2 regions of the uncultured Phyllobacterium sp. genome follow, and region 2 is predicted to be linked to the other one. Evidence: riboswitches for the same ligand, from Rfam matches in the RefSeq annotation. Region 2 holds a riboswitch; the other holds the start of a gene.
What was found. Region 2 has a riboswitch for glycine ahead of RDL77_RS16110 (D-amino acid dehydrogenase). Riboswitches for the same ligand answer to the same signal wherever they lie in the genome.
Positions count from the first base shown of each region.

Region 1: another riboswitch for glycine. It lies ahead of gcvT (glycine cleavage system aminomethyltransferase GcvT); the one in region 2 lies ahead of RDL77_RS16110 (D-amino acid dehydrogenase).

Region 1 covers NZ_CABSQF010000053.1:20,584-27,691, reverse strand. Annotated here, with positions in the region: gene RDL77_RS21900 (nucleotidyltransferase domain-containing protein) at 1-278, shown strand, start outside; gene gcvP (aminomethyl-transferring glycine dehydrogenase) at 319-3,117, opposite strand; gene gcvH (glycine cleavage system protein GcvH) at 3,128-3,496, opposite strand; gene gcvT (glycine cleavage system aminomethyltransferase GcvT) at 3,502-4,605, opposite strand; glycine riboswitch at 4,756-4,852, opposite strand; gene RDL77_RS21880 (adenylate/guanylate cyclase domain-containing protein) at 4,982-5,989, opposite strand; gene RDL77_RS21875 (LLM class flavin-dependent oxidoreductase) at 6,440-7,108, shown strand, end outside.
Region 2 covers NZ_CABSQF010000026.1:39,118-46,225, reverse strand. Annotated here, with positions in the region: gene RDL77_RS16130 (translocation/assembly module TamB domain-containing protein) at 1-1,999, opposite strand, end outside; gene RDL77_RS16125 (autotransporter assembly complex family protein) at 1,996-3,882, opposite strand; partial or broken gene RDL77_RS16120 (DUF4160 domain-containing protein) at 4,317-4,394, shown strand; gene RDL77_RS16115 (DUF2442 domain-containing protein) at 4,518-4,991, shown strand; gene RDL77_RS16110 (D-amino acid dehydrogenase) at 5,025-6,299, opposite strand; glycine riboswitch at 6,515-6,601, opposite strand; gene RDL77_RS16105 (Lrp/AsnC ligand binding domain-containing protein) at 6,706-6,942, shown strand.

The DNA of each region.
Region 1 (7,108 bases), on a different contig from region 2:
GCTATCCGCTGGACTATGCCTGCCCCGATCCGCGTGCCTTTGCCTTGCACAAACTGTGGTTGTCGCGCCGCAGCGACCGCGATGCCGCCAAACGTATACGCGATGAACTACAGGCAAAAACCGTTGCCGGACTGATCCGGGCAAGACTGCCGCATCTGTCCTTCGAGGCGAATGACCTGCAGGCGCTCCCCCTGGCGTTGCGGCAGCTGGCACCGGAACTTGAGCCGACGCCCGATGGTGATGTCGGCGAAGCTCTGAGCTTGACACCGAACTGGTAAAAAAAGCCCCTCCCGGATGATCCGGAAGGGGCATTCTATTTTAGCTGTAGGCCTGCATGGGCGGGCAAGCGCAGACGAGATTGCGATCTCCGGCGACGTTGTCGATACGTGACACCGGCGGCCAGTATTTCGGGTTCTCTTCGCTCTCGCCTGCCGGCAGGCTGGCTTCCCTACGGCTGTAAGGATGCGACCAGTCATCGGCCAGCACATCACCGGATGGGTGCGGTGCATTGACGAGCGGGTTGTCGTCACGCGGCCAGATGCCACTGGCAACCTTCTCCGCTTCCCCGGCAATGAGGATCATTGCATCACAAAAGCGGTCGATCTCGCGCTTGGATTCCGATTCCGTCGGCTCGACCATCAGCGTACCGGCAATCGGCCAGGACATGGTCGGGGCGTGGAAGCCGTAATCGATGAGGCGCTTGGCGATATCTTCGACGCTGATCCCGGCGCTATCCTTCAACACACGGGTATCGAGAATGCACTCATGCGCCACGCGGCCGTTCTGTCCTGTGAACAGCACGGGATAGTGTCCCTTCAGCCGCTCCGCGATGTAGTTGGCGTTGAGAATAGCCATCTCGGTTGCACGCTTGAGGCCCGCCCCGCCCATCATGCGGATATACATCCACGTGATGGGAAGAATGGATGCGCTGCCGAATGGAGCCGCTGAAACCGCGTGCTGCGATCCCTTGGCCACATGACCGGGCAGGAATGGAGCAAGATGCTGCTTCACGCCGATCGGACCAACACCCGGCCCGCCGCCGCCATGGGGAATGCAGAAGGTCTTGTGCAGGTTCATATGGCAGACATCGGCACCGATATCACCGGGACGGGCAAGCCCGACCAGCGCATTCAGGTTGGCGCCATCGAAATAGACCTGGCCGCCATGCTGATGAATGACCGTGCAGATATCCTTGACACCTTCTTCGAACACACCATGGGTCGATGGGTAGGTGATCATCAGCGCCGCAAGATTGGCGCTGTGCTGGTCGGCTTTTGCCTTGAGGTCCTCAAGATCGATATCGCCAGCCTCTTCACATGCCACGACCACCACCCGCATGCCCGCCATATGGGCACTGGCCGGATTGGTGCCATGCGCCGATTCCGGGATGAGGCAGATATCCCGATGCGCATCGCCCCGATCCAGATGATAGCGGCGAATGGCCAGGAGACCGGCATATTCACCCTGGCTGCCGGCATTGGGCTGCAGTGAAACCGCATCGAAGCCGGTGATCTCGGACAACCAGGCTTCCAGATCGTCCGTCATCGCCATGTAGCCAAGCGCATGGCTGGCAGGAGCGAATGGATGCACGTTGGCAACGCTGTTCCAGCTGACCGGCAGCATTTCAGCGGCCGCGTTGAGTTTCATCGTGCACGAGCCGAGCGGAATCATGGCGCGGTCAAGTGCCAGATCCTTGTCCGCCAGACGGCGCAGGAAACGCATCATCTCGGTTTCGGAGCGCTGCTGATGGAAAACCGCCTGGGTCATGAAACCCTCGGCCTGCCTTTCGCCGGGCAATGTTGCCTTTGCTTCCGCAGGCAGATCGGCACCGAAAAGTGCAGAGAGTGCCTTCAGGTCATCTTCCGATGTCGTTTCATCCACGGTGATGCCGAGTCGGTCCTGATCGACAATGCGCAGCAGACGTCCGCCCTTTTCAGCCTCCGCAGCAATGGAGGCTGCTTTGCCGGGAACAGTGACCGTAACCGTATCGAAGAAATGCGATCCGGCGATGGAAAGGCCCGCCCCTGTCAGCGCAGCGGCCAAACGGGCCGCCTGGGCATGCACACGGCGGGCGATAGCCTGAAGCCCCTGCGGACCATGCCAGATGGCATAGGACACCGCCATATTGGCCAGTAGTGCCTGCGCGGTACAGATGTTTGATGTCGCCTTGTCGCGGCGGATATGCTGCTCGCGCGTCTGCAGGGCAAGGCGATAGCCGGCACGCCCCTTGCTGTCGACGGACTGACCAACCAGACGGCCAGGTATAAGCCGGGTCAGCGTTTCGCTGACGGCGAGATAGGCGGCGTGCGGGCCACCATAACCGATCGGCACACCGAAGCGCTGCATGGAACCGGCAGCAATATCGACACCGGCCTTGGCAGGCGGGGCGGTGATTGTCAGGGCCAGTGGATCGGCCACGGCGATTACCAGCGCACCAGCGCCCTTGGCGGCCTGAATGACGGAAGCATGGTCACCATAGACACCGAATGTGTCCGGCCATGGAACGATGATCGCTGCAACGCTGGCATCGATCTCGCCTTCATCCACGGTCATGCCCAGCGGCTCGGCGCGGGTCTTGACCACATCGACGGTCTGCGGATGCAGGGCGCCGGCGATCACGATGCGGATGCGCTTCTCGCGATGATGGCGATAGGCGATGCCGACGGCTTCCGCAACGGCCGTCGCCTCATCCAGAAGCGAAGCGGATGCGACGGGCAGACCGGTGAGCTCTGTCACCAGCGTCTGGAAGTGGAACAGCAGTTCAAGACGGCCCTGGCTGATTTCCGACTGATACGGCGTATAGGCGGTATACCAGGCCGGGTTTTCAAACAGATTGCGTAGGATAACCGCGGGCACGTGGGTGCCGTGATAACCCTGACCGATAAAGCTCTTGTGGGTCTTGTTCTGGCTCATCTTGGCGGCAAGCTCGGCCAAAGCTTCCGACTCATTGACGGCCGCAGGAATGTCGAGTGGCCGTTCAAGCCGGATGGATTTTGGCACGGCCTGCGCAATCAAAGTTTCCAGCGACGGAATGCCAAGAGCCGCCAGCATGGCGCGGGAGCCTTGTGTGCTCGGACCGATATGGCGGTCAGCGAACGGGAATATGGTATCTTTCATCATCATGCCTTCAGCCAATGATTGCTTTGTAGCCTGCCTCGTCGAGAAGGCCGGTCAGCTGATCCGGATTGGACAGCTTCATCTTCCATAGCCAGCCGTCGCTTGCGGCGGCCGAGTTGACCAGCGACGGATCGCTTGCGGTTGCTTCGTTCACTTCCGTCACTTCACCGTCCAGCGGCGCATAGACGTCCGATGCCGCCTTGACGGATTCAACGACAACCGTGGCATCGCCTTTGGACAAGGACTGACCGACATCCGGCAACTGGACAAAAACCAGATCGCCGAGCTGATCCTGCGCGTGATCGGTAATGCCAACCGTCGCAACGTCATTCTCGACGCGGACCCATTCGTGATCTTCGGTAAAGTATGTGGCTGCCATCTCAATTATCCTTTGTGGTAGCGATGTGGAGTGAAGGGAAGTGAATGAATATCGACCGGGACGCGGTTGCCCCGCACCTCGGCGAAAACCTTGGAGCCCAGCGCGGACAGCTCTTTGCTGACGTACCCCATGGCAACGGGAAAACCTGCCGACGGTCCGAAACCGCCCGACGTGACCAATCCAACCTTGTTGCCATCGGCATCAAAGAGTTCGGCATCGGTGCGCACCGGCTGCCGGCCATCGGGCTTCAGGCCGACGCGCTTCTTGGCCGATCCTGTTGCGATCTTGGCGAGAAGCGCTGCAGCGCCGATAAAGCCCGCTGTCTCGCGCACCGGCTTGGCAATGGCCCAGAGCAGTCCGGCGTCCACCGGATCATAATCCGGCGTTATGTCATGGCCGTGCAGGCACAGACCCGCTTCAAGGCGCAGACTATCGCGGGCAGCAAGCCCGATCCAGGCGACACGCTCGTCGGCGAAAAGCTTTTCGACAAGCACACGGGCATCGGCTTCCGGCAGGCCGATCTCAAAACCGTCCTCGCCGGTATAGCCGGAGCGGCTCATGAACCAGCCCGGTTTCGGCTCAAATCCGTTCATGAAAGCAAGATCCGTCCCGGCAATATCGGCATCCCGCAACACATTCACGGCCTGCGGCCCCTGGATGGCCAGGAACACACGATCCAGCGCGTCGATCGTGCAGTCGAAATCCTTGGCAACGCCGCGCAGATGCGCTTCGTCAGCCGTGGCATTTCCGGCATTGGCAACGACCATGAAATGCTCATCCCCGAGACGGGTGACGATCAGGTCATCGAGAATGCCTGCCTTGTCATCGAGAAAGAAGGTGTATTTCGACTGACCCGCCTGAAGCGCAGACGCATCCAGCGGGCATGCGCGTGACAGCAGTGCCGCGGCCTGTGGCCCGGCGACATCAAAGAGCTGCATATGCGAAATGTCGAAAAGCCCGGCCTTCTCGCGCGTGTGAAGATGTTCCTTCATCACACCGAGCGGATAGGTGATCGGCATCGACCAGCCGGCAAAACCGCCAAAGCGCGCATTGGCGGCCTTGTGCAGATCGTCAAGCGGCAATTGTTTCAGATTATCTTCAGTGCCCATTTTTACTCCAGAGACGTGCAAAGACCTCCGCCACACGACGGAACATTTCTTTGCCCCTCTGTCGGAAGCCTGAGAGACTCGCTCAATCAGGACCCCTGACTGAACTTACACCTTCGGCGCGGAGTTTCCCCCGACTTTCCAGAGTTGCCTTCCCGGTTTGCGGTTCCTGGTACCTGAGAGATTTCGGGCGATTTCCCCTTCGGTGGCCTGCACATTTCCATGCACGACACTCTCCCGCAAACTGACAGGGCCGAAGCCCTCGACAGGCTGGACCATAGCGCAACGGCCTCTGCCTGTCATCGTGCAAATGGCCGATTTGCCGCTTTGTGGACAGAAATTGTCTGAATGAGGATACTTCGACAGGGAGCGCCCGACGTCAGCGGGTCAGGGCCATCACTCCGAGCGCCTGCCCCCTGCCCTTGACGCCATGCATTCCAAGGTAATTTGCCTTGATTTCATTGGAGAAACTCATCCTCTGCGCCAATTCGCTGGAGATCAAAACCGGCGTGGCCAATGTGCGGCAGAGGCTTTCCAGCCGCGCCGTGGTGTTCACCGTATCGCCGAAATAGGTGATCTTGTGATGATCCACCCCGATCTCAGCCGTGATGATCGGGCCGCCATGCAGGGCCGCACGCAGGCGGGGCACCCTTCCGAATCGCTCAAGCCATTGATTTGCATTCTTTTCGATACTGTCCAGAATATCGAAGACACAGCGGGCGCAACTTGCATCCTTGATGCCGCGCTCAATGGGCCATGTGATGATGGCCGCATCCCCGACATAATCGTCAATGGCTCCGCCGTGACGCCGGACAGGTTCAGCAAAGGCGGCAAAGAGCGCGCCAAGAAACTGCTGCGCCCGCAGATCGCCATGTTCTTCAGCAAACGAGGTCGACCCGACAAGATCGATGAAAAGAAACACCCGCTCTTCGGCCACAGGCTGGCGGTACCGGCTCATCAGAAGGCTGGCAAAAATGTCGCGGCCGAGAAGATCGCGCACCCGCAGGATGAAAATCATGATGGTCAGGACGGCAAGTGTGTAGAGCAGCACCTGCGGTGACAGCGTTGCCGCGCGCCAGAAAGGACCGTCAATCCAGCCGAAGCTCCACAGCGTTATCCCACAAACTGCATTGCCGATGCTGATCAGCACATAATCGGCTATCAATGCGGCGACGAGAAACCCCGCAGTCGGCAATGTGTTGATCCAGGCACGCAATTTCGGAAAGATGAGGCCGCGTTCGAACGCCAGGATCGGCACACAGATGGAAAGGGCAAACACGGCCCCTAAAAAATATCCCTGCCTATAGACCAGCCAACTGTAGAGATAGCCGCTTGCCGCGACTGCGCTGAGAAGGAATACCCACAATCCCACTGAATTTCTGCGCATATTCCCGTTCCGATCCATTTCAAACCTTCAGGGCCGGCTTCAAGGCCGCGTCCCTCCGTGATTTCATTTATGCGCCGAACGATATTATCCAACCAACAGATATCTGCGATCTCGCAATATCCAACTGGAGAATTACACCAAGGATCATCCCATCAGACTCACTGCCGTGCAAATTGTCCATCGGATGCGGTCAATTTAAGGCTCCAGATTGTTGGAAAATGACCATCGCTGAACAAGAGATCAGCGATAAACCTCGTACCCTGCATCCAAGCCACCAGGTTAATCCACGCCGTCAGCGAGAGGAATATTAATACAGTTTGCCCGCTGATTTTTAGCAAAGCGTTCTTTGACGGGTCTCGAAATCCGATAAAATCTGACTGCCTCTGAAAACGGAGTCCGCGCTGCCTCTGGCGACGCGTGGCTTCAATCACATGGAGGCTATACCCTGACATGGGCTACGCACTGAGTTTGCTCGATAAAAGTCCGATCCACGATGGCGAAACGGCCAGCACAGCGCTGAAGCGGACAGTCGCGCTGGCCCGCCAGGCGGAACAGTGGGGCTTCCACCGGTTCTGGGTGGCCGAACACCACGATGCGCCGACATTGGCAAGCTCGTCGCCGGAAGTGCTGATCGCCTTCCTGCTGGCCAATACGGCGCGTATCCGCGTGGGCTCCGGCGGGGTCATGCTGCAGCACTACAGCCCATACAAGGTGGCCGAAAATTTCAATGTCCTGGCTGCACTGGGGCCCGGCCGCGTCGATCTCGGCGTGGGCAAGGCTCCAGGCGGACTGCCGTTTTCGACGCGCGCCCTGCAGGGCGTTGTCCCGCGGACGCAGAAGCAGGATTTTTCCGCCCAGCTCGCGCAGCTCAGCGCCTTTCTCGACAAAGGGCTGCCCGCGGATGACTCGCTTGCCGGCGTTCAGGCAACACCGCGTCCTGCCGTCGCTGCCAACCGCTTCCTGCTTGGCGCCAGTGTCGACAGCGCGCTGCTTGCCGCCTCCCAGGGTTGGGATTTTGTCTTCGCCAGCCACCTCAACGGCGACGAAACGATCCTGCAGCAGACACTGGAGGCGTACCGGAAGGCAGCGCCCGGCCGCGCGCCTCTCCTTGCCGTGGGG
Region 2 (7,108 bases):
CGGCCCGCACGCCGTCGAGGAACGCCAGACCGGACACTTTGCCGTCCAGCGCATCCTTGAGCAGAAGCCCGTTGAAGGAGAACGCGCCTTCGCTGAGCTTGCGCCCGGAGAGCTTGCCATCCGGAACCCCGGCATTGAAGGCAAGAGCGATGATGCCGTCGCTGCCGCGCGCGCTGCCCTTGACCTTGAGCGCCCCGCTGGTCTTTTCCGACAGGAGCGCGAGGTTGGTGAGATCGAGACCGAAATCGAAATTGGCGGCGCCTGTGGCAAAGGTGCCATTGGCCGTGACCAGCGTCTGCGGGTTTTCGACCCGGAAGTTCCTGGCGCTGAGGCCCGCTTCACCGCGCGCAAGGCCGCCGGTGATGCGCGTTTCGCCCTCAAGCACGCGATCCGCCGCATCAATGCCAAGCGTCATGCCGGTTGCATGGCCATCCAGCATCAGATTGAAGCCACCCGTCAGCGCTTCGACAGCACCATTGGCCTTCAGATCGAGCGCGCCGGCGAGATCGCGTCCGGCAAGTTCGGAAAACGGTGCGATGCTCGACGCCTTGACCAGGATGTCGCCGTTATAGATGAACTTGTCGATGGTGCCAGCCAGCGCCGTGCTGAAGCCGTTGGCGGCAACCAGCGCCTGTTTGAGATTGACCGGCGTACCGGCCTTCCAGTCGCCGTTGATCTTCAACTGGATCAGGTCGCCCAGTGCCTTGGCGATATCGGCGCGCTTGGCCGTGATGCCGGAGACATTGCCGTTCACATCATAGCTCAGGGAACGGGCGGCCGGGTTGTCGAGATTTTCCGCCAGGCCTTTGGCAACGAGATTGACCGTTTTGGCAGCAAAATTGTTGGTGGTGAGGTTGGTGACGTCAAGCGTGCTCGACCAGTCATTGCCGGCACTTGCCCCGAAGGCAACGGCCAGTACGGCCTTGTCGACGGTTGTCTGGCCGCCCGCAACCGGCAGAATGACCTTCTTACCGCTGGGATCGGCAATCGAGGCATCCACCTTCAGGCGGCGCAAAAATCCATCATTGGTTGTATCGGCTGTCGCATCGACCGCAAGAGCAGCGCTCTTGATGTTCAACCGGTCAAGCGAAACACCGCCGGCATCGCGCACCACGCCATTGACCGCGAGCGCTGTATCGTTGCCGAAGAAATCACGGAAGAGCGGCGGAACCAGCATGGCGATCGCGCCATCGACGGTTGTCTTGAACGCAAGTCCCTCGCCCTGACGGTTGATCTGCGTGCTGCCGGTGAGAACGCGCTTGCCGGCGGCATCGAGCGTCAGCTGCAAGGCAATATCGCTGAGCGGGCCCGATCCCTTCAGCGAAAGTGCGACCGGCGGCCTGCCTTCAATATTGAGAAGATTGGCGGCAATACCGTTCTGCGGTTCATTGAGCGACAGATCCAGATCGAGCTTCTGGCTTTCCTTGGCATAGGCCGCCTTGATCGCAAAGGTGCCGCCCGGGCCATCAAGACGCTGCACCTTGAGGTTCGAATCCAGGGAGCCGCTATCGAGCGTCAGGCTGCCGGCCAGAGAGATTTCCGACTTCAGCCCGAAAATACTGTCGCCAAAGGCAATGCGTCCCACCTGCAAATCCTGCAGGATGACCGCAAGCGGCAACTCCGGCAGGCTGAAACCCTTGGCTTCGGGTGAAGGCAGGCTGCTGGTGTCCGGCAGCGGCTTGCGGATGACATCGATGCGCTCCGCGCCGAGGCTGTTGATATCCAGACGCCCGCGCAGCAACGCCAGACGGCTCCAGACAATTTTCGCATTGGTAACGCGCAGCCAGATTCCTTCACGGTCGGCAATGGTGATGCTGCCGATATTGGCTTCCGACGACAGGACGCCCTGAATGTCGGAAATGGAAATCTGGCGATTGGGCGTCGACAGCTGTTCCTCGACGAAGCTGAGGAAATAGGACTTTTCCGCCTCGGCGCTATCCTGCGCCAAAGCCGGTGCTGCAAAAAGCAGAAGGAATATGACTGCGAAAATCCGGGTCAAAACGCCTGTCCTATACCAACGTAGAATGCAAAACTCGGGTCGTTTGTCCGCCGGTCGAGCGGCATGGCCACATCGAGGCGGATCGGGCCAAGGCCCGTATTGTAACGAATGCCGGCGCCAACGCCCACACGCAACTGCTGGGCAAAATCGGGGAAAGACTCTTCACCCACATAGCCCGCATCGACAAAGCCGACGGCACCGATGGTGTTTGTGATCTTGGCGCGCGCCTCCACGGATCCCTCGACCAGCGACCGCCCGCCGATCACATAGCTTGTGCCGTTGCGCTCGACATTGACGCCGATGTTGCGATAGGCGTAACCGCGCACCGAACCGCCGCCACCGGCAAAGAACAGCTGGTCCGAGGGCAGTTCGGCAATTTCTGCGCCGACAATCGTGCCGAGTTTCAGGCGGCTGGCGAGCACGAACCGGTCGTCCTTACCGAAGCCGAAATAGGTGCGGCCCTCCGCCGTGAACTTGGTGGCGAAGTTGCCATGCTCGATCTCGTAGAACGGCGACAGCACCCCTTCCAGAAAATAGCCGCGCGCCGGATCGACCTTGCTGTTGCGGCTGTCATAGGTGAGGCCGCCCAGCAGACCGACGGTGAGAAAATCGCGCGTGCCGAAGAAATCGTCCTTGAACTGCGATTTGGAAACATTGGCAGTAAGCCTGCCCGAGAGTTCATCGGAGAAAATCTGGGTGAAACCGGCATCGGCCGTAATCGATGTCTGCGTGTAGGCGTCGAGCACCTTGCGCTCGCCAATCAGCGAGGCGATGAAATCGGTATCAGGCGTATAGACGCCGGGCTTGGTGAAACTTGCACCCAGCAGATAGCTATATTCCGAGGGATCGTAGGACTGACTGCCAATGCCGCCGATCTTGGCGTCAATGCGCAGCCGTTCCGCCCGGCCGAAGAGGTTGCGGTGCAGCCAGTATGTCTCGAGACCGAGACCGTCCAGCGTCGAATAGCTGCCGCCAACGCCGAAGCGGCGCAGCTTCTGTTCCTGCACCGCCACGGTGATCGGCAGCAGGCCGTCGCTGCCGATGGCATCGCCTTCCTCGATCCGCGCCGAGCGGAAGACTTCGAGGCGCGACAGCCGTTTCTTGGCTCTCTCGATTTCGTCGGGATCGTATTCCTGTCCCGGCTGCAGGCCGGTGATGAACGCCACGAATTCCGGGTCCATGCGCTCGGTGCCCTTGACCTGCACCGGCCCAAAACCGGCCTTGGCGCCGGGATCGGCATCGATGGTCGCGTCAACCCGGTTGGTCTCGTGGTCGGCAATGACTTCCCGGCTGACAATCCTGGCTTTTGGATGCCCCTGCTGGCGCCAGGCATCAACCACCAGCCGCTCGGCTTTGACGATGGCTGTCGAGCGGGCAATCTCGCCAGCGATGTAGCCCTGTTTCTCCGGGCTTTCGACAAAGTCCTTCGGGTCGAGCGTCGGCGGCGCCATGTTCTTGACCCGGGCCGACGCAAACAAGAATTGCGATCCGGGATCGACTGAAATGACCACCTTGGCCGGCTTGGACAGCACGGCATCCGGCGGAACATCACTCGCCTCCTTGCCGTCGACCTGAATGCTGATGGTGCCGCCATAGCGGCCGTCCGCATAGAGCGCGCCAAGTATGCGGCGGTAGTCTCCGCGCGCCTTGGCGAGCAGTCCCGCCGCACCGGACGCAGGCTTGTCCTTGTCGGCAAACAGGCTCGACGCGCCCTCCACGAGCGCTTTGGTTTCATCGCTTGTCGAAGCAGCGGTTTCAACCGTGTATCTCTGCGGGTCGGCGATGACCGAATCCGCATCGTCCTCCTTCTTGGCACCCCAGAGATGAACGCCGAAAAGATCAAAGGCCTGGGCAGGCGAGACAAGGGCCGTAAGGGCCAGCAATGCGGCACCGAAACAACTGGCCTGTGGGCGCTTCAAGTCCATCAACCAGCAAATTCCCTACACATCAATAAACACAAGGATACACTGCAGGGACCGTGCGCACGCTGCCTGCAATTGATAAAATTCGCCCTTCGAGCTTAAGAAAACGATAACATGCCGGGAAAAGCTGGCCAACCCGCAATGGCACCTGATCGGCCATGCAACCCGGCATTAGTGGCCATATCGCCACAAAACCGCGATACAAGCGCATTTAAACGCCAATCACTTTTTATGTGGCGCGTGCAATAGTTTGCCTGAAGCCAAACCCATTTCCACCCGCATCATTGAATGACACATTTACGTTTTCAAGTGCCGCAACCATTAAAGTGCACGCTGCGCACTATTTATTGACAAAGTGCGTATAGTGCACTATTTTATCGAAGGCCATTTTAGAAATGCCAACCATTGCCAGAATTGGAAAAATACTCATCCGGATGTTTGCTGACGATCATAACCCGCCGCATTTCCACGTTGTGACCCCGGATTATCAAGCGCTCATCAGGATTTCAGATTGTCCACCATTGGCGGCTGGGTACCGTCGAGCATTCGTCAAACGGCATTGCAGTGAGCTTCGCAGAACAAGGAAAGGCTCGAACGTGAGTGGGACAGACTTAGAGAACGATGACATCATCAATGTCGGGTTGCCGCTACCCCGCATCAGAGACGTTGTTCCGCTGGATGGGCGTAAGGTTGCCGTCACATGGCGCTCGGGTGAAACGAAGATCGTGGATCTTGCTCCCGCCTTTGCCAGTCGCCGTGTCTACATACCACTGCGGGAAAATGACGGCCTGTTCAGGACCGTGCGCGTCAGTGAATATGGCGAGGCGATCGAATGGACGGATGAGCTGGATTTTTCAGCGGCGTGGATTGCGCGCCTCCCCCCGGTCACATTCGACAATCAGGAATTCAGAACTGCCATGGATGAGCTTGGCATGAGCCTCGATGGCATGGCGGCGGCGCTTGAAGTCTCACGCCGCCTGATTGCCGATTTCCGTAGGGATAAGCCCATTCCACGGCACATCGCGCTTGCCACCCGCTACCTGGTCGAACACCATAAAAAGGGCACCTGAGGCAACCGGCGCTCCTTTGCGTGCAAGCCGGTTTTATTCTGCGGCGGCGAGCCAGCCGCCCTGCGGGCTGGCATCGACGGGCATGGCAGCGCTGATGTGCCCGGCGACGATTTCAGCCGTGGCGGCAGACAGTGTCCAGCCGAGATGACCATGGCCGGTGTTGTAGAACACACCGGGCCGCCTGCCTGCACCGACGCGCGGCAGCATGTTCGGCATCATCGGGCGCAGGCCGGCCCACGGCACCACGTTGGACGTGTCCATGCCCGGGAACAGGTCGCGGCTCCAGTCGACCAGCGGCTTGACCCGGTCGTGGCGAATGTCGCGGTTTTCGCCATTGTATTCGGCCGTACCGGCCACGCGCAGGCGCCCCGCCCCAAGACGGCTTGTGACGATCTTTGCATCATCGTCGAGCAGGCTCACCCATGGGGCTGACTGCTGGCTCCCGGCATCATCCAGATTGACGGTGATCGAGTAGCCCTTGACCGGATAGATGTTGACGCGGTCGCCGAGCTGGGCGGCAAATTTGCGGCTGGCAATACCGGCGCAGATGACGATGGCGTCAAAACGCTCCGTCTCCGTCCCGGCATCGGCAACGGATGCCCTGTTCCATGCAACCACCACGCCGTCGGCGCCGTGCTTCAGTTCGGCAACGTCGGCATCGCCAATGAAGCGCACGCCATGGCGGATGGCGGCAGCGGCAAGGCCGCGGGTGAACTTGTGGATATCGCCGGTCGAATCGGATGGCGTGAAGAACCCGCCATAGAAGGAACCGTTCAAGGCCGGTTCGATGCTGCGGATTTCTTCATTGGTGACGGCCCGCCGGTCAAGACCGCCGGCTTCCAGCAGCCTGTTGACCTTGACGGCGTGGTCATAACCGTATTTCGAGCGGTAAATGTGCAGGATCCCGCGCTTTTCCAGGTCGAAATCGATCTTTTCATCCGCAGCGATTTCGAACATGCGCTTGCGCGCTTCAATGGCGAGCCTGGTGGTGGCGATGGTATTTTCTTCGTAGTGCGGGATGTTCATGACGAATTCCGCCATCCAGGAATATTTGTGCCAGGAGGGTTTCGGGTTCATCAGCAGCGGCGCATCCTTGCGCAGCATCCACTTCATGCCTTTGAGCACCGTGGACCAGCTGTTCCACACCTCCGCATTGGACGCGGAAAGCTGACCGCCATTGGCGAAGGATGTTTCCATGGCCGCGTAGCGGTTGCGGTCGAACACGGTGACGGAATAGCCCTGGCGGGCAAGCGCATAGGCAGTCGTCACGCCGGTGATACCGGCGCCGATAATGGCGATATGGGTCATGATAAAACGGTCCTCAGGCAACACATGGTTTCAGTTTCGCCGTTGACAACGGCACGAAACCCCATCTGTCACGGAACCTGAGAGCTTGGCCCTTTGAGCGCCCGCCGGATGTTTGTCATCCGTGTCGTCGGCGCCTTTTTCCGGTCATGCAACCGGGCAGGGCTTTCTCCTTCGGTGGGTACGGCTTTTCAAGCCATGCCTCTCTCCAGATGTTCTAGACTATTCTGGTCCTTTTGCCTGAGAGTTTCCGGGGCGGTTGCTCCATCGGCGCCGGTTTTACCGGTCTCTCCCAGATAGCCTGTGCGAACGCGGGATATATATCGCAGTTGCGAGACGAGAACAACTGGCTAAGAAGCGTCGCAGCAATTATGCTGACTGAAAATCGCCCAGCCTTCCGGAGGAATTTATGAAGCCTGTCTTTCTGCAACTGCAATGCGCGCCCGGCAAGACGTACGAAGTTGCAAAAACCCTGTTCGAGCGTGAAATCGTCTCGGAGCTCTATTCGACCAGCGGCGAGTTCGACCTTCTGGCCAAGATCTACATTCCGGAAGATCAGGATATCGGCAAATTCATCAACACCAACGTGCTCGATATATCAGGCATTGCGCGATCGCTGACAACGCTGACCTTCACCGCGTTCTGACAGGCGCTCGGCGGGGCGAGACATTACGTCCCGTTTCATGCGCCCGGCATCTGCCTTATGTAATCAATGCAATGAAACACGCCCCTTCAAGGCAATAAAATTCCATTCTTTTGCCATGGGAACTCTTTTTCTGTAAGAGATGCTCCCTCGCCCGTCATCAGCAGGA